DNA from 4 places in the Magnetovibrio massiliensis genome. Region 2 is predicted to be linked to each of the others. Evidence: predicted binding sites of a transcription regulator. Region 2 holds the regulator's gene; each other region holds the start of a gene.
The links. Region 2 encodes LexA, which represses DNA repair genes until DNA is damaged. Its sites were predicted from a motif close to ATGTTCTANTTTGGTTC; they were not measured.
Positions count from the first base shown of each region.

Region 1: a site for LexA is predicted at 3,738-3,754, ahead of V5T82_RS14920 (LexA family protein). Genes of this name have one in related genera too.
Region 3: a site for LexA is predicted at 1,087-1,103, ahead of V5T82_RS11015 (S24 family peptidase). Genes of this name have one in related genera too.
Region 4: a site for LexA is predicted at 3,593-3,609, ahead of recA (recombinase RecA). Genes of this name have one in related genera too.

Region 1 is NZ_JBAHUR010000014.1:29,781-35,286, forward strand. It holds gene V5T82_RS14905 (formate--tetrahydrofolate ligase) at 1-1,067, shown strand, start outside; gene V5T82_RS14910 (hypothetical protein) at 1,355-2,221, shown strand; gene ald (alanine dehydrogenase) at 2,510-3,622, opposite strand; gene V5T82_RS14920 (LexA family protein) at 3,793-4,389, shown strand; gene V5T82_RS14925 (Y-family DNA polymerase) at 4,777-5,506, shown strand, end outside.
Region 2 is NZ_JBAHUR010000002.1:183,057-188,562, reverse strand. It holds gene V5T82_RS03360 (ComEC/Rec2 family competence protein) at 1-670, shown strand, start outside; gene V5T82_RS03355 (response regulator) at 835-1,605, shown strand; gene lexA (transcriptional repressor LexA) at 1,774-2,484, opposite strand; gene V5T82_RS03345 (hypothetical protein) at 2,776-3,204, shown strand; gene V5T82_RS03340 (GNAT family N-acetyltransferase) at 3,219-3,719, opposite strand; gene V5T82_RS03335 (molybdopterin molybdotransferase MoeA) at 3,719-4,939, opposite strand; gene moaC (cyclic pyranopterin monophosphate synthase MoaC) at 4,942-5,418, opposite strand; gene trpC (indole-3-glycerol phosphate synthase TrpC) at 5,422-5,506, opposite strand, start outside.
Region 3 is NZ_JBAHUR010000008.1:30,012-35,517, forward strand. It holds gene V5T82_RS11000 (hypothetical protein) at 1-152, opposite strand, end outside; gene V5T82_RS11005 (hypothetical protein) at 262-705, opposite strand; gene V5T82_RS11010 (hypothetical protein) at 677-1,069, opposite strand; gene V5T82_RS11015 (S24 family peptidase) at 1,191-1,820, shown strand; gene V5T82_RS11020 (tetratricopeptide repeat protein) at 1,830-3,578, opposite strand; gene V5T82_RS11025 (lysine--tRNA ligase) at 3,659-5,269, opposite strand; gene V5T82_RS11030 (FAD-dependent oxidoreductase) at 5,330-5,506, opposite strand, start outside.
Region 4 is NZ_JBAHUR010000005.1:247,812-253,317, forward strand. It holds gene V5T82_RS07980 (PAS domain-containing protein) at 1-501, shown strand, start outside; gene V5T82_RS07985 (YybH family protein) at 508-930, opposite strand; gene V5T82_RS07990 (hypothetical protein) at 975-1,100, shown strand; gene V5T82_RS07995 (hypothetical protein) at 1,102-1,662, shown strand; gene V5T82_RS08000 (transposase) at 1,808-2,473, shown strand; gene V5T82_RS08005 (abortive infection family protein) at 2,476-3,342, opposite strand; gene recA (recombinase RecA) at 3,663-4,742, shown strand; gene alaS (alanine--tRNA ligase) at 4,955-5,506, shown strand, end outside.

The DNA.
Region 1 (5,506 bases), on a different contig from region 2:
TGGCGATCTTGTGTTTGGCGACGGATTTGGCCGATTTACAGCGCAGGCTCGGCAACATCATCATCGGCCAGGATATGGAACAGCGCCGTTTTGTGCGAGCGTCCGAAATCAATGCCCAAGGGGCCATGACGGCGCTTTTGAAAGACGCGCTGAAGCCCAACCTAGTGCAAACTTTGGAAGGCACACCTGCGTTTGTGCACGGCGGCCCGTTCGCCAACATTGCGCACGGGTGCAATTCTTTGATGGCGACCAAGACGGCACTGAAGTGTGCCGACTTCGTGGTGACGGAGGCCGGCTTTGGCGCGGACTTAGGGGCAGAGAAGTTTTTTGACATCAAATGCCGCAAAGGAAACCTCAGTCCCGATGCCGTGGTCTTGGTGGCGACGTTGCGCGCGCTGAAGATGCAAGGCGGCGCGAAAAAGGGTGCGTATGCCCAGCCCAATGAAGAGGCCTTGCTGAAAGGCTTTGAGAACCTATCGCGTCACGTGGAAAACCTGCAACACTTTGGCGTGCCCTTAGTCGTGGCGCTCAATCAGTTTGCAGAGGACGCGGACGACGAAATCGATCTGCTGCGCCAGCACTGTGCGGAGCTGAGCGTCGGGGCGGTCGCGTGCACCCACCACGCCGACGGCGGCGCGGGGGCGGAGGCTTTAGCCAAAAGTGTTGCGGAGTTGGCGGGGTCGGATACGTCTGAGTTTCGCACCATCTATCCCGACAACATGCCGCTGTGGGACAAAACCCGCACCATCGCGCGCATGATGTACGGTGCACAAGGCGTCATCGCGGACAAAAAAATCCGCGCCAAATTCAAGATGTTTCAAGACGACGGCTTTGGCGATTTGCCCGTGTGCATCGCCAAAACCCAATACAGCTTTTCCACCGACCCAGACCTTTTGGGCGCGCCCTCCAATCACGTGGTGCCCGTGCGCGATGTGCGTTTGTCGGCGGGGGCGGAGTTCGTCGTGGTCATCTGCGGCGACATCATGACCATGCCCGGCCTGCCCAAACGCCCGTCAGCGGAAGACATCCAGGTCAATGCGGATGGGGAGATTGAGGGGTTGTTTTAATGCATCTATATGTTGTGAGATTCGAGGGCTGTCCAAAGGCAGGCCAAACCGGGTTTTAGTCCAAAAACATCAAAATATTCGTCCCGCGCATGTTATTTACCCTTTGCTACCCTCTGTAAGAACTGACTTTTTCAGTTGAATATCAATTAAGGCAAGTTGAGTTGTCTTAATTGACTTTTTTGAGTAGGGGGCTCGGAGTTTTGTTGTGAGGTGTTGGTGTTTTTTTTAAGTACATCCTATAGTAGTTTTTTCTTAATGACTGGTGGGCTTTCAGAGGGTGTTGAAAAATGGTTGGTAAGAAAGATGGTGGGTGGGCTGCTGTTTCAGCAGTAATTACACATGGAACCGCAAAACAGGTGTTGAGGCCTCGTGTGGTGCCTACAGGAAAACAAGAAAAAGAAATTTTTTGGGCAGAGCAACTACTAAAGAAACTTTGCCCAGAAAAAACATCCTATGAAATACGCGTAAACGATGATGATTCTCATGGGCAATCAGATGCCATTGTGAGGATTCGAGACCATGAGATCGGTATTCAAGTAACAGAACTTACGTCGCAGAATGTGAAACGCCTACAAGCTATCAAGGCAGGATTTATCTCAGGGGTTTACTGTTATTTGCAAAAAAATGATCTTAAAGCAGATACTCCAACACTTCTGAACTGTCATTTTAACTTGTCTCAATCTGAATTTTCGATCTTTACCCCTGGTAAGGCTGATACATTTGTTGAGGGTGTTTTAAAGCAGGCTCTAAATGACGATCTCAGCTTTAATGAGATTGGACCCGTTAAATTGTCTAAAGTGGGCATTGGATCGGCCCCGTCTTATGTGGGGGCGGTCAACAATATTTCTGTCAGTGTTGATTTTGATAATTTGCCAATTTCAGAAGAATTAGACCGAGAGCTCATAGACGGCATTGTCGAGAAAAAGGCGAGCTCAAAGTCTGAAGTTTTGCTGGTATGGAGTGTTGAATTTTGGCGGCGTAAAAAAACATGGGACGAAGCGATTCTTGAATATATGAAAGAACGTTTTAAAACGACGGACTTCGAGTATGTCTATTTTATTGAAAGCATGGATATCGATGGGCCTTTTGAGGTTAATTTGCATGCATCTCAATTATCCGAAAAATCTTTGGATCAAGTTATCTGTAGAAGATAATGGCATCAGATAGAAATCTCTTTTGTCTTCTCTGCATTAATGAAGCTGGGGGCACTTCTAAGCGGAAAGAGAAGGCGATAGCTAAATTGTTTCTGGTTCATGCGTTCTGGATTTCTTCGCTTCGCTCGCAATGATGAATAATGACTGTCATGCGCGGGCTTGACCCGCGTATCCACGTCTGACCCCCCAGAGTTTGTGGTGGGCAAAGACGTGGATGGCCGGATCAAAGTCCGGCCATGACACATTTACTTTTGTCACGAACTTCGAAATTGAGTTGATGCCGGGTGGTTAGAGAACGATGTCAGCTGCGACGTAATCCACCCCCTGCGCCACCGCCACCGCTTCACACGTCACCTGCCCAGCCATAACATTCAAACCGTTCCTCAAGTGTTCATCATCGCGCATGGCTTGCTCCGCCCCCTTGTCCGCAATGTTCAGGATGAAGGGCAGGGTGGCGTTGTTGAGGGCATAGGTTGACGTGTGCGGAACCGCGCCGGGCATATTGGTGACACAATAATGCACCACGTCGTGCAGCACATACGTGGGCTCCGCGTGGGTGGTGCCGTGGGACGTTTCGAAACAGCCGCCTTGGTCAATAGCGACATCGACGACGACCGAGCCTGGGCGCATGGCTTTGATCATGGCCTCAGATACCAGCTTCGGTGCCGCCGCACCGGGGATCAACACACCGCCCACCACCACGTCGGCGCTGAGCACGTGCTCTTCCAAGGTTTCGCGATTGGAATAGAGCGTTTTGATGCGCGCGCCAAACCGCGCGTTGAGGGCACGTAAGGTTTCGTTGTTTTTGTCCAAGACCACGACCTCCGCACCCGTGCCGATGGCCATGAGAACCGCGTTGGCACCGACCGTGCCGCCGCCGATGACCGTGACTTTGGCTGGCGCAACCCCAGGCACGCCGCCCAAGAGCACACCGCGCCCGCCCGCTGCGCGCTCCAAAGCATGGGCGGCGACTTGGATGGACATGCGGCCCGCCACCTCACTCATGGGGTGGAGCAGGGGCAAATCGCCGCTGGGTGCGGTGACGGTTTCGTAAGCGATGCACGTTGCGCCACTGGTGATCAGGTCGTTGGTTTGCTCAATGTCGGGGGCCAAGTGCAGATAGGTGAACAGGGTTTGCTCAGCGCTCAACTGTTTGCGCTCGACCGCCTGGGGTTCTTTGACTTTGACGATTAGCTCCGCTTTGTCCCAGACTGTGGCCGCGTTGGGCGCAATGTCGGCGCCCGCGTCCACGTAGTTTTGATCCGATGCGCCAACGCCGAGCCCGGCGTGGGTTTCGATCAAGACGCGGTGGCCCAAGTGTAGGGCTTCGCGCACGCTGGCGGGCGTCATGCCGACGCGGAACTCGCCCATTTTGATTTCTTTGGGGACGCCGATGAGCATGGATGTCTCTCCCAAATGTCACGGATTGCCTCTTTTAAGTATGAACTCATGTGGGGTGGTTTCAAGGACTACCGACCAAAATCCGACAACTTTGGGTCTGTCTTGCGCTTGTCAAATGTTCATGTTATGTTCTTTTTTATCGGAGCAAATCGGTTCAGAGGAAAAGTGTCATGTTATCCCATCTTTTTGGTCCCAATACGTCTCGTGCGCGCCGGGCCTATGCGCCCTCGACCTGCGGCTCAGAACGTGGCCCCAACGTCAGCTTGCAAGAGGAGCCCATGGTGGCCCCCGCAGGCGGTGAGGGGGCGCGCTGGGTGTCTTTGGGCGACGGTCAGGTGTGGCAAACCAACACGCGGACCAAGCGTGACTTGCCCATTGTCGCAAGCCCCGTACATGCGGGCTTCCCGTCCCCGGCGGAGGATTACATCGAAGGCTCGTTGGATCTGAACCGCCATTTGGTGCGCCACCCCGCAGCGACGTTCATCGTGCGGGTGCAAGGGGAATCCATGACGGGCGCAGGTATATATCCGGGCGACTTGTTGGTGGTGGATCGCAGTCTTGAGCCCCGGGACGGTCATGTGGTCATTGCCGTGGTGGACGGCGACTTGACGGTGAAGCGCCTGAAGGGCCGTCCAGGCCTTTGGCATTTGGAGGCCGAGCATCCGGATTTCCCCACCATCCCCATGCCCACAGGCGAAGATGGGGACGGGGAGACCTCTGCCATTTGGGGCGTGGTCACCAATGCGGTACGAGACTTGGTGGCGTGAGGAAAAGGTTCTGACGTGTGTATTGAGCAGATGCCCCCCTCACCCCGACCCTCTCCCCCCTATGGGTGGAGAGGGGGATATGGCTGGGGTGCGAACAAAGACCCTCTCCCAGCGGGAGAGGGAGGGACCCGACGTGTTAACGGCGGGAGGGTGAGGGAGAGTTGGATATGACAAAGCTCTTCGCCTTAATCGACTGCAACAACTTCTATGCGTCCTGTGCCTTAGCGAAGCGGCGTAGCCGCGTGCGTTTTTTTATGCGTGAGCAGGGGAACAGGCCATGACCAAGCTGTTTGCCCTCATTGACTGCAACAACTTCTATGCGTCCTGTGCCTTAGCGAAGCGGCGTAGCCGCGTGCGTTTTTTTATGCGTGAGCAGGGGAACAGGCCATGACCAAGCTGTTTGCCCTCATTGACTGCAACAACTTCTATGCGTCCTGCGAACGCGTATTTCGCCCCGACCTGGAAGGCAAACCCGTGGCCGTGCTGTCCAACAACGACGGCTGCGTGGTGGCGCGTTCGGCGGAGATCAAAACCATCGGCATTCCCATGGGGGCGCCGTATTTTAAAGTGCGCCGGGTTTTAGACGACCACAAGGCGTTCGTGTTTTCGTCGAACTATGAGCTTTACGGCGATATGTCGTCGCGTGTCATGTCGGTGCTCAGCCGCTTTAGCCCAGACGTGGAAATCTATTCCATCGATGAAGCGTTTTTGGGTCTCGACGGGTTCGAAGATTGGGACTTGGAAACGTATGCCCGCGAACTGCGCGAAAAGGTGAAAAAATGGACCGGCATTCCCGTGTCCGTCGGCATCGCACCCACCAAGACGCTGGCCAAGATTGCCGCCGAGCGGGTGAAGAAGGACAAACTGCCCGGCGGCGTCAATGTCTTGCGCACCCGCGATACGATTGTAGACGCACTGGCCAATACGCCCGTGGGCGACATTTGGGGTGTCGGGCGGCGCTGGGGCAAGCGCTTCCCGTCGTTGGGGGTATACACGGCACTCGATTTCGCCAACCAGTCCGAACACTGGGTGCGCAAAAAAATGGGTGTGACCGGCGCACGCACGCAGCTGGAGCTGCAAGGCCAGGTGTGTTTCGATATCGACAATCAACCGACGG
Region 2 (5,506 bases):
GGGCATTGATGTGGTCCTAGCCACCGCGCACGAGGTCGCCAGTTGGCCCGGGTCGGTCACCTTGGTGCCCGCCTTTCCCGTTTGGGGGCTGAGCCTCATGGTGTTGGGCGCGTTGTGGCTGGCACTTTGGCGGGGCCGGGTGCGTGCATTGGGTGCGCCATTGGTGGCCCTGGGGTTGGTCGGGGCTATTGGGTGGACGTCACAGCCGGATGTTTTGATCCATCAGGATGGCAAATTGGCGGCTGTGGTGGACCATAACGGGGAATATGTGTTCTCAACATTGCGTTCGGCAAAATTTGAACGCGCCATTTGGCAGCGTCGTGCAGGGGCAGGGGACACTGGTAATCGGTGGCAGGAGATGGCGTTCACACAGACGGGTGTGTCTTGCGATGCGCAAGGGTGTCTCTATCGTCTGGGCGGTGGTGTGGTGGCCTTCGCCAAAACGGAAGATGCGCAGCTGGAAGACTGCGCCCTGGCCGACGTGGTCGTGGTCGACACCCCCTTGAATCTCTGCCAAGGGATGAACCACTTGATCAGCCAAGACGATTTGGCTGAAAAAGGCACCCATGCCATTTGGTTTAACGCAGCGGGAAATGTTGCACGGATTGAGACGGTGAACGGTGCGCGCGGCGACAGGCCCTGGGTTATCCGAGAAACGCTCAACCCATAATTTTAGAAGCGTTCAAAGTTGCATGCGAAAAATCTTATAAAAGATTGTGACGGTCTTGTGAAAGGCGTATCATCCTGTATGCAGTTGGCCCATGGGGATGGGCCATATGGGAGTGCCCCAAAACAAATCATAACCGGGGCAAAAGTGAATAGGGGTGGGGCCTCTTGCAGTTTACAAATATCTTGATTGTCGACGACAGTCCGACGGTCTGCGAGTTCATTGCTCGCGGTTTGTCGAAGCAAAACTACCAAACCGTCCAGGCCGTGCGCATGGAAGATGCGTTAAAATACGCCGGGCACACGGTGGATTTGATCATCACCGACATCATTATGCCGGGTATGGACGGCTATCAGGGCATCCGCGAGATTAAAAGCCGTTGGCCGTCGGTCCCTGTTATCGCCATGTCGGCAGGTGCAGGTGAGGGCGGGCGCGATAAAACGCTGCTCAAAGCGCGCAACATTGGTGCTGACGCCATCATGCAAAAGCCGTTTACCATCGAGGCTTTGAGCGAGCGTATTGAATACCTTCTGTCACGCCGGGGCGGGGTCAGCAAAACCCGCGTTCTCATCGTCGAAGATAGCGCCGTTCAGCGCAAAGTCATGCGCCGCATGTTCGAAGACGGGCGCCACGAAGTGTTCGAAGCCGAGACGGCGGAAGAGGCTCTGACGTCTCGTGAAATCGTCGGTGTCGATCTGTTGGTCACGGACATCTTCATGCCCGGTGAGGGCGGTCTGGCGGTGATCGAAAAGATCCGCAAGAACTGGCCCAACATCCGCATTATTGCCGTATCGGGCGGTTGGAAAGACGAGATGATGGGCGAGAAAACCCTCACAGCAGCCGAGCTCGTCGGTGCCGACGCCGCGCTCAAAAAGCCCTTTACACCAAAACAGCTTTTTGAGGTTGTGGATGATGTTTTGGCGCGAGCCGAAGTTTAAGAATTAAACTAAGTCAAATAGATGCACGCATAACATAACCTAAAAAATTAGGTTAAGTTGTCCAGGTATCCGTCATGGCGAGGCGCGAAAGCGACGAAGCCATCCAGGCTGTTCGTTGCGCAGGCAATCTGGATGGAATAGCTTTGCTTGCACGGACGCCTATTGGCTTCAATACTTCCTCAACAACCCCACCAAGCGCCCCTGAACCAGCACGCGGTCGGACCCAAAAATGCGGGTTTCGTGATCTTTGTTGGCGGGTTCCAGGGCCACCGTGTCGCCCTTGGAGTGAATGTACTTCAGCGTGGTTTCTTCGCCGTCCACCAGCGCCACGACGATGGCGCCATTGCGCGCATTTTCGGTTTTTTCGATGATCACCGTATCGCCGTCTTGAATGCCAGCTTCGATCATGGATTCGCCGTCAACTTCCAAGCAGAAGTGATCCCCCACACCGCCCAGCATATCGGGCGGGATGTTAAGGTATTCCGCAGTCTGTTCGATGCCGTGCAGGTGCGTGCCCGCGGCAATGCGGCCCAACATGGGCACTTCGACCATGCCATTGCCGTTGCCGGAATGTGCAGGCGTCGGTTTTGCGCCGAATTGGCCGCGCACGACGTTTCCGGGCGTAGCGGTTTCGGGAGCTGGGGCTTTGCTGCCTGCATCCACGTTTTCCGGCATTTTGAGGATTTCCAAGGCCCGCGCCTTGTGGGGCAGGCGACGGATAAAGCCGCGTTCTTCCAAGCCGCTGATCAGGCGGTGAATGCCGGATTTGGACTTCAGGCCCAGCGCATCCTTCATTTCATCAAATGACGGCGGCACGCCCGTTTCGCGCAAGCGTTCGTCGATCAGCATCAACAGTTGGTGTTGCTTCTTGGTCAGCATGGGTCGTCTCCCCAAATCCACAGGGCACGCATGCGCTGCGGAACAAAACAAAAACATACATATGTTCTACTTTAGTTCTCTTCGATTCGTCAAGCGCGAAATCCAACAAGGGGCTTCAGGACCAAAACCGAGCGCAGTGCAAAGCTGACAAAGCGATTTTTGAACCACAGAGGACACAGAGTGCACAGAGCTATATTTTCTTCTTCTCTGTGTGCTCTGTGTCCTCTGTGGTGAATTTTACGTTGGATGTGACGGAAGGTCGTGATCGTTTAATTGTCAGATCAACCCAGCATGGCCCATAATGGGGGCATGAAACACCACTGGATTGCATGGATTGGGCTGTGCACCATGGGCCTTGTGGCCTGTGACGTGGCAGATCACGACTTTTCGCCCGAAGCGTTCGATTGTGCCACCATTGCCGGGCGGGTGACGGATGAATACAACGAACTGATTGTTTACAAGCTTCGCGAATGGGATAGCGAAGGCATTCGGGGCGTGCGGCTTCGGTTTAGCTATCCGTCCGCAAGCGATCCTGAAGCTCGCACCAAGGACACCATCCAGTGCACATATCCGTTCACATTGGCGAACCGTTCCGACCCCGAACGTATCGTTGAGTTGGACAGCGTCATGTATGGCGGGCGGTATTTGTCGAAACGCGAGCTGCAGTTTCTCAATAAGTCCCCATTTCGCCCCGTACCGATCTTCGAGCTGGCGGATTGATCTTATTTTGACATCTACCCAAAGGTAGGTGGAAAAACCAACTTTCCAGAGAAATCGTCTAAAATTGATGGATTTAGGCTCAATATCGATAAAAAACCGGGAGAAAACGGACTTTTCAGATTTTCGGCTTTCCAGGTGCTGAAGCCTAGGCGGGCAAAGAAATTCTCTTGTCCTAAAGCAAGAACCGCATCCACGTCTTTTTTCTGACAAATTTCAAGGCCTTGGCGAACCAGTTCGGAGCCAATGCCCATGCGTTGGTGTGTCGGCGCGACACAAAGGGGGAAGAGCGCGGCAGCCCGAAAAAGCGTCTCACCGTCGTCAGAGGCCATTTGGACCGCAGAAAACAGGATGTGAGCAACAATTTCGCCGTATTCAACCGCGACAAGCGAGGAGATCACCGATCCGTCGTTATCCAGGCTTTCGACAAGCTTGGCTTCATCGGTCCCGCCGAATGTGGCAATCATGACCGCGAACACACCTTGACGCTCGTGGTCCAGTTCTTCGCGGATTTCCATTACAGAGAAATCCGGCCCGTGTTCAGCGCAATGATCTCAACCCGTTCCCCAGCCTTGGCCGCAGGGGCGTGGGGGGCGCGGATGACGAGGCAATCGGCAGCGGCGAAGTTCGCCAGCAAAGAGCTGTCTTGTTTGGAAAATGGCGTGACCAGTTTTTCGCCGTCAGTGTTGATCTCCATAGTCGCGCGCATGTATTCCTGACGCGCACCGCCTTCGGGCGCATCAATGGCGAGCTTTGCGGTTTCCAGCGGACCTTCGTCGGCGGGCAGGCCCTGCATCACCCGCATGCACGGGCGCAGATAAACGGTGGAGCTTGCGCCCACACTCACCGGGTTGCCGGGCATGCCCAGAACGGGCGTGCCGTTGAGGGTTCCGAAAATCACAGGTTTTCCGGGCTGCATGGCGACTTTGGTGAAGCACACGTCCATGCCTTCGTTGGTCAAAACCTTGCCCACCAAGTCGTAATCGCCCACCGAAGCCCCGCCGATGGTGATCAGCATGTCGGCTTGGGATGCGGACTGCACCAAGCGGGTCAGCGAGCCTTCGTCGTCCCGTGCAATGCCCAAATCCAGCGCAATCCCGCCCAAGGCCCGCACAAACGCGTTGAGCATGACAGAGTTGGAGCTGATGATCTGATTGTCAGCCAACGGATCGCCCGGCATCACCACTTCGTTGCCTGTGGCGATGATGGCGACGCGGGGTTGGCGGTAGACCGTGACCCAGGGCACATTGGCGGCGGCGGCCAAGCCTAAATCCCGCGCGGTCATGATTTTGGGCGCTGCGATCAGCACTTTGCCTTCGGCGAAGTCCATGCCCGCGCGGCGGATCCACTTGCCCGCAGGCGCGGATTCCAAGACTTTGACCGTGTCGCCGTCCCGTTCCACGTCTTCTTGAATGATGATGGTGTCGGCCCCTTGGGGCACCGGAGCACCGGTAAAAATACGCACGGCCTCGCCGGGTTTAACTTCAGCGTCATAGCTGCCGCCTGCGGCACTTTCACCGACAACCTTCAATTCGCACGGTACAGTTGTCACGTCGTCTTGGCGCACGGCATAGGCGTCCATGGCACACACGTCGGCCCAGGGCTGGGTCAGGCGTGCGGTGATGTCTTCAGCCAAGACCCGGCCCAAAGCGTCGGGCAGGGTGACTTGCTCCGTGCACATCTCAGGCATTTTCGATAGCACGGTATTTAAGGCTTCGGTGACGGGGATCAGGGCCATAATCAGTCAGCTTTAAACTCGCCGGATTTGCCTCCGGCTTTGTGAACCAAACGGATGTCGGTGATGTGCATGGCTTTGTCCACCGCTTTGCACATGTCGTAGACCGTGAGCGCCGCGACGGACACAGCGGTCAGCGCTTCCATCTCCACCCCGGTTTGGCCGGAAAGCTTGCAGGTGGCTTCGATATCCACGGCGTTGCGGCTGGAATCGGGTGTGAGTTCGACTTTCACGGACGTTAGCATGAGGGGATGGCACAGCGGGATCAGATCCGGGGTGCGCTTAGCCCCCATGATGCCGGCCAGTTGAGCGACGGATAGGACGTCACCCTTTTTAAAGCCGCGTTCCTCAATTTTCGCCAAGGTTTCTGCGGCCATGAGAACGGTGCCTTTGGCGGTCGCCGTGCGCTCGGTATGGGATTTCTCGCCAACGTCGACCATGCGGGCGTTGCCGTCTTGGTCTAAGTGGGTGAAGTCGGCCATGGTTTAATCCTCTTTGGTCAAGATCGCTCGGGTCGCAGCTTCGACGTCGTCTTGACGCATCAAGCTTTCCCCGATCAAGAAGCAGTTT
Region 3 (5,506 bases), on a different contig from region 2:
TCAGATGTTTTGATGGTGGCGGCCCGCCCACGGCGGCGACGCTCAATACCTTCAAGACGGGCTTTACGCTCGGCTTCGACTGTCGGATCAACAGCCGGTTGTTCATATACCGGCGCCGGGGGCGACGGTGGCGATGAAGTCAATCCACCCATAATTCGGGTCTCCTTGTATTCAGGGGTGTGAACATGAAAAAACCCGACACATTTCAGTGCCGGGTTTGCTTTAGACGCACCTGTGGTGGTCGTTAAGAGGATTTTTAACCTAATGAATCGCTCCTGTCAACGACTTTTTTCCTATATTTTGATTTAAATGTTTAAACAGTTGCCACGGGGTCATAACCCAAGGGGCCCGGATGCCAAGCACACGCTTCACCGCCTCCACACAACTGAAGACCGCCCACGGCAATGCCATGGGGCGCAGCGCCTGGATCTCTGTGTCAATGAGCCTATAACCGTTTTGCTGTAGCCAGTGACGCAATTGGGTCTCGCTGTGTCCAGGCCAAACCTCGATTTCTGTACCGATGGAAAGCGGGTTGTACATGACCCACGTTCCCTGGGATTGAATGAACGCAAAACAATGACGATATCCCGGGCGCAAGTAGCGCAGGACCTTCAGCTCGGGGCTTCCGCCAAAGGCGACGATCGCGCGTTTCATCCCTCCGCCCAGGGCGTCATGCTTATGCGGATTGTCCGGTGTTTTGTTCATGTTCTACAATCCCTTTGGCCTTGAGCTCCGTGGTCAAACGATCCAAGGCGTCATCCCATAACTGCACATCGTATTGCTCTTGGCGCACCCGCGAATCGGGCGGGCATTCGCGCCAGCCAAACCGCGCCAATGTTTTTAAATGGTGGCGGCCGATCACACGTTTTTGATGCAAACGCATCACGGCTCGGTAAATGTCGTCCGGCTCGCAAGGCCGTGTCGTATCCGATGCATCGCGGCTAAGCCGTGCACCTTCCATGCGTGCTCGCTCTGAACGTATGAACCAAAACCAAGCTTCCTCTGCACTGCCAAAGGCTATGATGTCTTTTTCAGGCAGGGGGTTGGCGATAATGCGTGTACGCGGCATAAGATAAACTCCATTTGATGTTCCCGTTATGTTCTACATAATCGTCATTTTTTCCTATGTCAACAGGGTGTTGGAATTTTGTCCTAATGACATATTTACACATTGATGTGATAATCTTCCCATTATGAAACATGCAGATGTTTGGAAAGCAGTCGACAAGCTCGCGCAGGCCTATGGCTATTCTGCGTCAGGATTGGCGCGTCAGGCGGGCTTAGACCCCACCACCTTCAACAAATCCAAGCGCACCACGCGCGAGGGGAAGGAACGCTGGCCGTCCACCGAAAGCATTGCCAAAATCCTCAAAGCCACGGGCGCGGATCTGTCTCAATTCACCGCTTATATTCAAAACGGTGAAACCCCAACACCTCGCAACGTGCCCTTGATCGGCTTTGCCCAAGCGGGCGCGGAAGGATTTTTCGACGATGCGGGATACCCCACCGGTGGCGGTTGGGATGCGGTGCCCATTCCCGGCACCACGGACGGACATGCCTATGCGTTGGAGATTTCCGGCGACAGCATGGACCCGGTCTTTCGCGACGGTGATATTGTGATTGTTTCCCCCGAAGCGGACATTCGGCGCGGGGATCGTGTGGTGGTCAAAACTTCTGGTGGCGAGGTCATGGCCAAAGTCCTGCTGCGCAAAACCGCCCAGCGCATCGAGCTTGGCTCTTTCAACCCCGATCACGAAAATCGCGAATTCGCCCTCGCCGACATCGACTGGATGGCCCGCATCATTTGGGCACAGCAGTAAGCCTAGTTTCTACTTAAAAGCCTTCAGCTCTTGCACCACCTGCTCCATCACGCCCGCCCAATCACCTCGCGTGGTTTGGCGGAACAGGCGCATGGTGGGATACCACGGTGTATCTTCACGCTCTTGTAGCCAGAGGTAGCTGGCATTCGCCGCGTGCAGTCCCCATACGGGTTTGCCCAGGGCTCCGGCCAAATGCCCGACGGCTGTGTCGACAGTGATGACCAAATCCAGGGCGTCAATTTGCGCGGCTGTATCGGCAAAATCGTTCAGGCCCGGCGTCACATCAAACACATTGTCCAGTTCGCTCAAGACTGAATAGCCGTCTGCACCATGGCCCATCTGCAGGTTGAACAGGCTCACGCCGTCAATCTCGGCCAGCTGGCGAAACAGATCAGGATCGCAAGAGCGTTCATTGTCTTTGATGCGCGTCGGATTGCCCGCCCACACAACGCCGACCTTCAGTCCGTCCGCTTCGCCAATACAGGGATCAGCTTCGATACCGTCCGGTACATTCAGATACGGCACGTCGGCGGGAATAGTGTCCAAGGTCAGGCCAAAAGAGTGGGGTAAACTCATCATGGCGATGTGGCAATCAAATGTGGGTAAACTGTCCCCATATGATGTGACGGAGGCGACACCGTCTAAGGTCGCGAACAAACGTTCCAACCCCGGGCGACATTCCACATGCACGGCCTGACTGCGTTTGGCGGCCCAGGGAACGAAGCGTGCCATGAGCATGGCATCCCCAAAACCTTGTTCGGCATGGATCAGCAGTGTTTGATCCCCTGCCTCATCACCGTTCCAAGCTGGTTTGCCAAAATCTCGCTTGGGCGTGGTGAACCCGGGCGCGTCCCAACGATGTTCGTATGCGGCCCAGCCGTCTTCGTACCGGCCTTGTTGCAACAGCACCAATGCGAGGTTCCAGTGAAGTTCATCGTTATCCGGATTGGCGGTTAAGGCTTGACGGATATAATCCTCAGCCTCGTCCAGGCGACCCAACTCTTTCAACGTGGCCGACAGATTGTTTAAGGCGTCTTCGTGATCCGGTGCGAAGGCTAAGCACTTTTGGTAGTGCACTTCCGCCTCTTCATACCGGCTGAGTTCACCCAATGTCAGGCCCAGGTTGTAAAGTTTGTCGACGTGATTGGGATCGAGCTTCACCGCAATCTCCAAGGCCGCCAGCGCATCGTCATAATGCTCCAGACGTTTGAACAGCGTGCCCAAATTGTACTGTGCGTCGGAATCGTTCTGGTTCAACTCCACCGCTTTTTGAAAGGCGCTTAGAGCGGCTTCATCATCGCCGAGCCCTTGTCGCGCGTTGCCCAAGTTGGTATAGGCCCCAACAAACCCGGGCTCCAACTTCACCGCGTCTTCACAGGCCTCTGCAGCTTCGTCAAATCGCCCCAAAGCATTGAGAGCACTACCTAAGTTTGAATAAACAATGGCGCTGTTGGCGTTAAGGTCCACGGCCTTTTGAAACGCGTTTGCGGCCTCTTCCAATCGTCCGGCGGCTTGCAGGCCATTGCCCAGGTTCACATACGGCACAAAAAAGTCCGGCGCCGTGTTCACCGCTTCCTGACACAACTGAATGCCCGTATCCAGCTGACCGGATTCAATAAAGATCGAACCCAGCAAGTTCAGCGCATCGGTATTTTTGGGATCGGCCCGCAACACAGCCGCGTACAAATCCGCCGCGTCCGCGACGTGGCCCGATTGGTGGAGTTGTAGGGCCTGCTGAAGTTGTTTTTGAACGCTCATGAGCACATCCCCAAAAAAAAGAACAGGCTCAGATTAACCGAGCCTGCCCTTGTTTATAAGGGGATTGTGCTAAAGACGGGTTAAGCGCTCATGTCTTCGCCCGCCAACGCTTTGGCGATCAAGTCGACGGTTTCGTTGATACCGTAGAGCGCAATGAAACTGCCCATGCGCGGCCCCTGTTCTTGGCCCAGCAGAACTTCGTAACACGCCTTGAACCAGTCGCGCAGGTTTTCAAAGCCGTGCTCTTTTCCGACCGTAAAGACTTCCGTTTGAATATCGCTGGCGGATGTATCCGCGCCCAAAGTTTCCAGCTTGGCTTTCAAAGCTTCCAAGGCCGTCCGTTCTGCGTCGTTTGGTGCACGATACTGCTTCGTCGGTTTGACAAAATCCGTGTAGTAGTTGATGGCGTAGCCCACCAGTTGATCCAAGATCGGCGAGTTTTCCGGTGTGGCGTCGGGCGCATAGCGTGTAATGAAGTGCCACAACACAGCCTTGTCGTCTGACCCACACACGCTGGCGAGGTTGAGCAAGATGTTGTAGCTCAAACCCTCAGCTTCGGGCTGAGGCGGTTGGCCGCCGTGAATGTGCCAGACCGGGTTGTTGAGCTGGTCTTTTTCTTCCTGTTCGCCAAACTTACCCAAGAACGTCAGGTATTCATCGACGTTTTTCGGAATGATGTCGAAAAACAAACGCTTCGCCGTTTTGGGCTTTTGGTACATGAACAAACTCAGGCTTTCCGGCGTGGCGTAACGCAGCCAGTCTTCCATGGAAAGCCCGTTACCCTTGGACTTGGAAATCTTTTCGCCCTTGTCGTCCAAGAACAATTCGTACGTCAGGTTCAACGGCGGTGTGCCCCCGATAGCACGACAAATGCGGCTGCCGAGTTTGACACTTTCGATCAAATCTTTGCCGGACATTTCATAGTCCACGTCCAACGCGGTCCAGCGTCCGGCCCAGTCGGCTTTCCACTGCAGTTTACAGTGGCCGCCCGTCACCGGGGTTTCGACCAACGTGTCGTCTTCGCGTCTGTAGACGATGGTGCCGTCGTCGGGTTTGGTTTCGATCACGGGCACTTGCAACACGATGCCGGTGTCGGGACACACGGGCAGGAACGGCGAATAGGTCGCGCGGCGCTCTTCGCCCAAGGTTGGCAAGATGATGTCCAAAACCTTTTCGTGATTTTGCAGAACTTGCAACAGCATCTGATCCAAACGGCCCGATTTGTATTCTTCGGTGGCCGATTTGAATTCGTAGTCAAAGCCAAAACCGTCCAAGAACGCTTGCAGACGCGCATTGTTATGATGCGCGAAGCTTTCGTGCGTTCCGAACGGATCGGGAATCGACGTCAAGGGTTTACCGATGTGCTCGCCCAGCATCTCTTGGTTCGGCAGGTTCGTCGGCACCTTGCGAAACCCGTCCATATCATCGGAATACGCAAACAGCTTGGTCGGCATATCGGTGAGCGTTTCAAAGGCTTTGCGCACCATAGTCGTGCGTGCCACCTCACCGAACGTGCCGATGTGCGGCAGGCCGGACGGGCCGTAGCCGGTTTCAAACAGCACAAAGCCCTTCTCTGGCACCTTGCCCTTCAAGTGCTTGACCAAAGCGCGCGCTTCGGCGAAGGGCCAAGCATTGGAATGCTCGGCCAATTCATGGACTTTGGAAATGGGCGTATCCGGCTGGAAAGGCATGGTTTGAAACCTAAGAAAGAGTGGAATGAGGGCGCAAATTACGACCTCGCACAGGGTACGTCAACCAGTGCTGTGGCAATGCTCAATCCAGGCCGCGGTGAGCTTTTCCGCTATGGCATTTTGCTTGAGCCTGGAATTCAAGCAGCCGAAGTCCACCAAGTCTTGGGGCTGGTCTTGGTTGAAGCAGGTGAACACCACGCTTTCCACCCCCGTTTCCGGGTCCACGTGACGTTGGAG
Region 4 (5,506 bases), on a different contig from region 2:
CCGCAGGTGGTTGACGCCGATCCCCAGACCCCAGATCCCCAGACCCAAGACCCTGAGCCCCAAACGCCGGAGCCTGCTGAACAACCGGGCCTTATGTCCGAGCGCGACAGCGGCGACGAAGCGGATTTGACCGGCGACGGCACCATTTTGCTGGTCGAAGACGAAGACGCTGTGCGCATGTTTGGTGCCCGCGCCCTGCGCAACAAGGGCTACACCGTGCTGGAAGCCGAAAACGGCGAAGAAGCCTTGGAAGTCATCAACGGAACCGAAGAAGAGATCGATCTGATCGTCACCGACGTGGTCATGCCCGGTATGGACGGCCACACCTTGGTGCAGTTCGTGCGCCAAGAAATTCCGGATATGAAGGTGATCTTGATCTCCGGCTTTGCCGAAAACGTGATCCCCGGTGGGATTGATGAAAACGCAGGCTTCGCGTTTCTGCCCAAACCCTTCTCGCTCAAAGACTTAGCAGCAAAGGTCAAATCCGTGTTGGCCGAATAATCCGCCTTACCACGGTAATTCAGGTTGGCACGGCAGGGGGGTGCCGTAGGAATTGTCGATGGAACAGAGCCACTTTCCTGTATTTGGCCCCTCTTTTTGCAGCTTAAAAATGTAGGTCGATAGCCGCTGTTCGCTATGGGGGCTGCCGTCGGCCATGGTGGCGTTGACGGTGGTGAGTGTGGTGGCCAAGGCCATGTTGCTTTCCACCAAGACCTTCAGGTCGGTTTGGCTGACCTGTAGGGTGTGATTGAAGTACGCGGCGATGAGCTCCAGCGTCGTGCGAATGTCGGCCTTGCCCTTTACGGGTTGGCCCTCATGGACCATCAGCACCGCATCGTCGGTGAAGCACGCAATCACCCCGTCAATATCGCCCCGGTTCAACGCGGCCCCGGCTGTGTCCAGCACGGCTTTGATATCTTGCTTGCTCACGGCGCGCGCCCCTTTCTTCTCTATGACGCACAAAGACAGGCTTTGTGCCGGACGGTATTGAGAAAAAAGACAAAGCCCACACTCAAAACAGGGCTTTTGGCCCCGGTTTTGCAACGACCGCGCAGATATTCATTTTTGTCGCCTGTGCGACAATCATCAGCGAGGATTGAGATGTTACTGGAAACCTATAAAGAAAACGAATTATTCAGCCTTACCAACGTGTTAGGCGAGCCGAGCTCCGGCAAGGAAGCGTTTCGCGGCGATTTGGTGATTGAGCTGGGCGACATGCATGAAAGCTCACAAACCCGCAACCCGCCGAAAAAAGTTCTGGAGCAAGCCGTGCTGTTCATTGACGGCGGCAAGATTTCCTTCATGGCCGGTTACTTGGTCGACATCGCGTTGTTGGGCGATCTGGTGGAAAAATTCAGCAGCGATTTCGCCGATGACATGACCGCCGTGGTCTACGTCTTCAACATCGACGCCCCTATGCAGGTTGAAGTGGGCTCGGTCACCTTTTCCGTTATTCCCATGACCCAAGGTTTGGTGTGGAACGAGCTTTTGGACTTGGTCTATCTGGACAAATCCGATCTCAAAGGCCAAAGCCCGGAAGAAAAAGTCGAAACCGTGGCTGATGCTCGCGCTGAAGTGAAAGCCAAAGGCGACATCCTGGACGTCGTCGCAGCTGCTGCTAAATCCAACGGTGCGGTGCGCGAATTGGACGGCCCAGTGTAAGCTAAGCTTCGCAAATCTCTAAAAAAGCGGGGCAGTTGCTCCGCTTTTTTTGTCTCTATATAAATCATACTAACCAGGGACACATAGACATACAGGGACATGTTCGCTACTCTAGAGGTCAAGTTTCTGGGCAGAGGGAAATATTATGGCTCGATTGGCACGCGTGGTGGTCCCCGGGGCACCACACCACATCATTCAACGCGGCGTAAACGACGAACAGGTCTTTATGAGTGATGACGACTACAAGCTCTATATCGAACTGATGAGCGAATGGTGCGCAAAGCACAAGGTCAAGGTCTTGGCCTATGCCTTGATGCCCAACCAAGTGCAATTGGTTGTGGTCCCCAAAACCGCGAACGGCTTGGCGCGCGCCATCGGCGAAGCGCACCGGCGCTATGCCCGCACCGTCAACACCCGCGAAAATTGGGCCGGGTATCTGTGGCATGGACGCTTTCAGTCTTATCCGCTGGACACTGCCCACACGCTGCCCGCCTGCGCCTACGTGGAACGCCGCCCGCAGGCCACAGGTGCCGCCAAAACCGCGCGCACCTACAAATGGTCCAGCGCCAAGGCACACTTGAACGGCAAAGACGACGCCCTGGTCACCGTGGCACCCATGCTCAAAAAAGCCAAAGGCGGCTGGGGTGACGTGATCAAAGGCAAGGATGATGCGGACATGGCGAAAGCCCTGGAAAGCCACCTTTCTACCGGGCGCCCGCTCGGCAGCGACAAGTTCTTGGACAAAGTCGAAGCCCAGCTCGGCCGTACCCTGCGCCCGCAAAAGCGGGGGAGGAAGCCGAAGAAGGGGTGAGGTTAGCCCAGGGTGGAGGCTTCTCTTTCTTCCCACGTTTCAAGGACAAACAGCGACAAAGTGTGCGCTGCGTGGACAGCTAAGCGTGCGTGCCTTGGTGTAACTTTATACCTCTTCTGACCTTCTTGAGGTTCTGTGCGACCATGCGCGCCGCCTGCGTGGGTCCTAAATGCTCCTATACCACCAGCAATGTTGTAGAGACCCGATAGAATTTTTTTGAGATCATTATCTTCCATTTGAGATGGGTCAAGCCCTAGCGATTTTGCAGTCGCATTCCATAAGGGCATAATGCTTTGCTCTTTCGGCAGGTCATCGCCAGTTCTAGTTAGATAGAATTTGCATATGCTTTCCAAAATTGCACATGCGGCATCTACAGCTTGTCTCGGTTGTAGCTCAATGCTTGCAACCGCACGATCATATTCTTCTTTGACGGTCTCAATGGGTCTTTCTTGAAGGCGTTCTTCAAGAGACAGGCTGGCACCAGTGACACCGCCACGAATAATTAACCCACCGCGACGGTATTGCAGGCCTTCTTGCGAGAAGGCTTTGATCAAATCGTTCTGGTGGGATTTAACTTCATCCCATCGCTCATTGTTGACCTGGTAACCCCAAGAGGTGCTGTTTAGGGAGTCGTCTGATGGAATAGGTTGATCCATAAACTCTGCAATTGCTTGACCTAAGTTATCAATTGGTTTGGTGTTTAATGAATTAGCGTCCCTTAACCACTGCATAACTTTAGTGGGCTTACTTCCAGTAGGAACATCTTCTGGAAAACCAGCCGATAAAAACAACATGTCTATTTGGTCATGTGTGTATTCAGATGACACAATACGAGCTACGGTACCAATAAGAGAGGGGGGAATCTTCATGGGATTGTTTGCCTCAATGAGGGAGTTTTCTTTTTCAGTATCAATTTAAAGTACATTCCTTCAGGACAAGGAACAACTATGTCTCTGGTAGTATTGTGCATACGATGTTTCGTGCGATTCTGTCTCGGAATCTGGCAATGTGTGTATGCTGTTGCATGTTTTAATTTTATCAAAAATTGTGAGAACACTTTGTGAACTCATGTTAAATTAATCAATTAAATCAATGAATTAAAATTTATTTTGACAATAAGAACAAAATAGGTACATCCTGGCTTCATTGAACATCTTGTCACGCTATGAAAGATTGGAGCTAGGGGATCATGTCGCAATCAGCTTTACGCTTAGTGGAGAAAGACTCCGTGGATAAAAACAAAGCGCTGGAAGCCGCCGTCTCACAGATTGAGCGCGCTTTTGGCAAGGGCTCGGTGATGAAACTGGGCCAACGCGAAACCGTCGAGGCCGAGGCCATTTCCACCGGATCGATTGGTGTGGACATCGGGCTCGGCATCGGTGGCCTGCCCAAGGGCCGCATCGTTGAAATTTATGGACCGGAAAGCTCGGGCAAAACCACGCTGGCGCTGCACGTCGTCGCCGAAGCCCAGAAGACGGGTGGAACCTGCGCCTTTGTGGACGCGGAACACGCGCTTGACCCGGCCTACGCCAAAAAATTGGGTGTGAACATTGACGAGCTGCTGATTTCACAGCCGGACGGTGGTGAGCAAGCGCTGGAAATCACCGACACGCTGGTGCGCTCCGGTGCCGTGGACGTTTTGGTGGTGGACTCGGTTGCTGCTCTGGTGCCACGTGCAGAACTCGAAGGTGAAATGGGCGACCATCACGTCGGCCTGCAAGCCCGCTTGATGAGCCAAGCTTTGCGCAAACTCACAGCATCGGTGGCGCGCTCCAACACGCTCGTGATCTTCATCAACCAAATCCGCATGAAAATCGGTGTGATGTTCGGCAACCCCGAAACCACCACCGGCGGCAACGCGCTGAAGTTCTATAGCTCCGTGCGCATGGAAATCCGCCGCATCGGTGCCATCAAGGACCGCGACGAAGTGGTCGGCAACCAGACCCGTGTCAAAGTCGTGAAAAACAAAATGGCGCCGCCGTTCAAAATGATCGAATTCGACATCATGTACGGCGAAGGCATCTCCAAAATGGGCGAGCTGCTGGATCTGGGCCTGAAGGCCGAATTGGTTGAAAAATCGGGTTCTTGGTTCTCATGCAACTCGGTGCGCATCGGCCAGGGGCGGGAAAACGCCAAGAACTACCTGCGCGAAAACCCCGAAATGGCCGAAGAGCTGGAGCGTCAAATCCGCGCCAACGCAGGCCTGATCGCCGAAGAAATGCTGGTCGGTGGCCCCGACAGCGACGCGAAGGACGACGCTGAAGAGTAAGGGCTATCACGCATTCCGCATGATCCCCATGCGAAAGACGCGGTTTTGGAGGTTTCCACACACCTCCGGAACCGCGTTTTTCGTTGGGAAATAGGGGCTCTAGAGTGGACAGAGGGCGCTTTCCTTAGTAAAAGCTCTGTTCGGCCTGATCGTGGGAAATATCCCCTGAAACGGCCCCTGAAACAGTGATGAACCATCCGGACCTACGCCCCATGCAAACCGCAAACGACATCCGCAAGGCCTTTCTCGACTTTTTTGGCAAAAACGACCATGAAATCGTGCCGTCGAGCCCCCTTGTGCCCCACAACGATCCGACGTTGATGTTCGTCAATGCGGGCATGGTGCAGTTCAAAAATGTGTTCACGGGTATGGAAAGCCGCGATTATTCGCGCGCGACCACCTCGCAAAAATGTGTGCGTGCAGGCGGTAAGCACAACGACTTGGAAAACGTCGGCCACACGGCGCGCCACCACACGTTTTTTGAAATGCTCGGCAACTTCTCGTTCGGCGATTATTTCAAGGACGACGCCATCGACATGGCGTGGAAACTGATCACCAAAGAATACGGTCTGGACAAAGACCGCTTGCTGGTCACCGTTTACCACACAGATGACCAAGCCTACGACATCTGGAAGAAGGTCGCTGGCCTGCCTGACGAGCGCATCATCCGCATCCCCACGTCCGACAACTTCTGGTCCATGGGAGACACGGGTCCATGCGGGCCGTGTTCGGAAATCTTTTATGATCACGGCGATCACATCTGG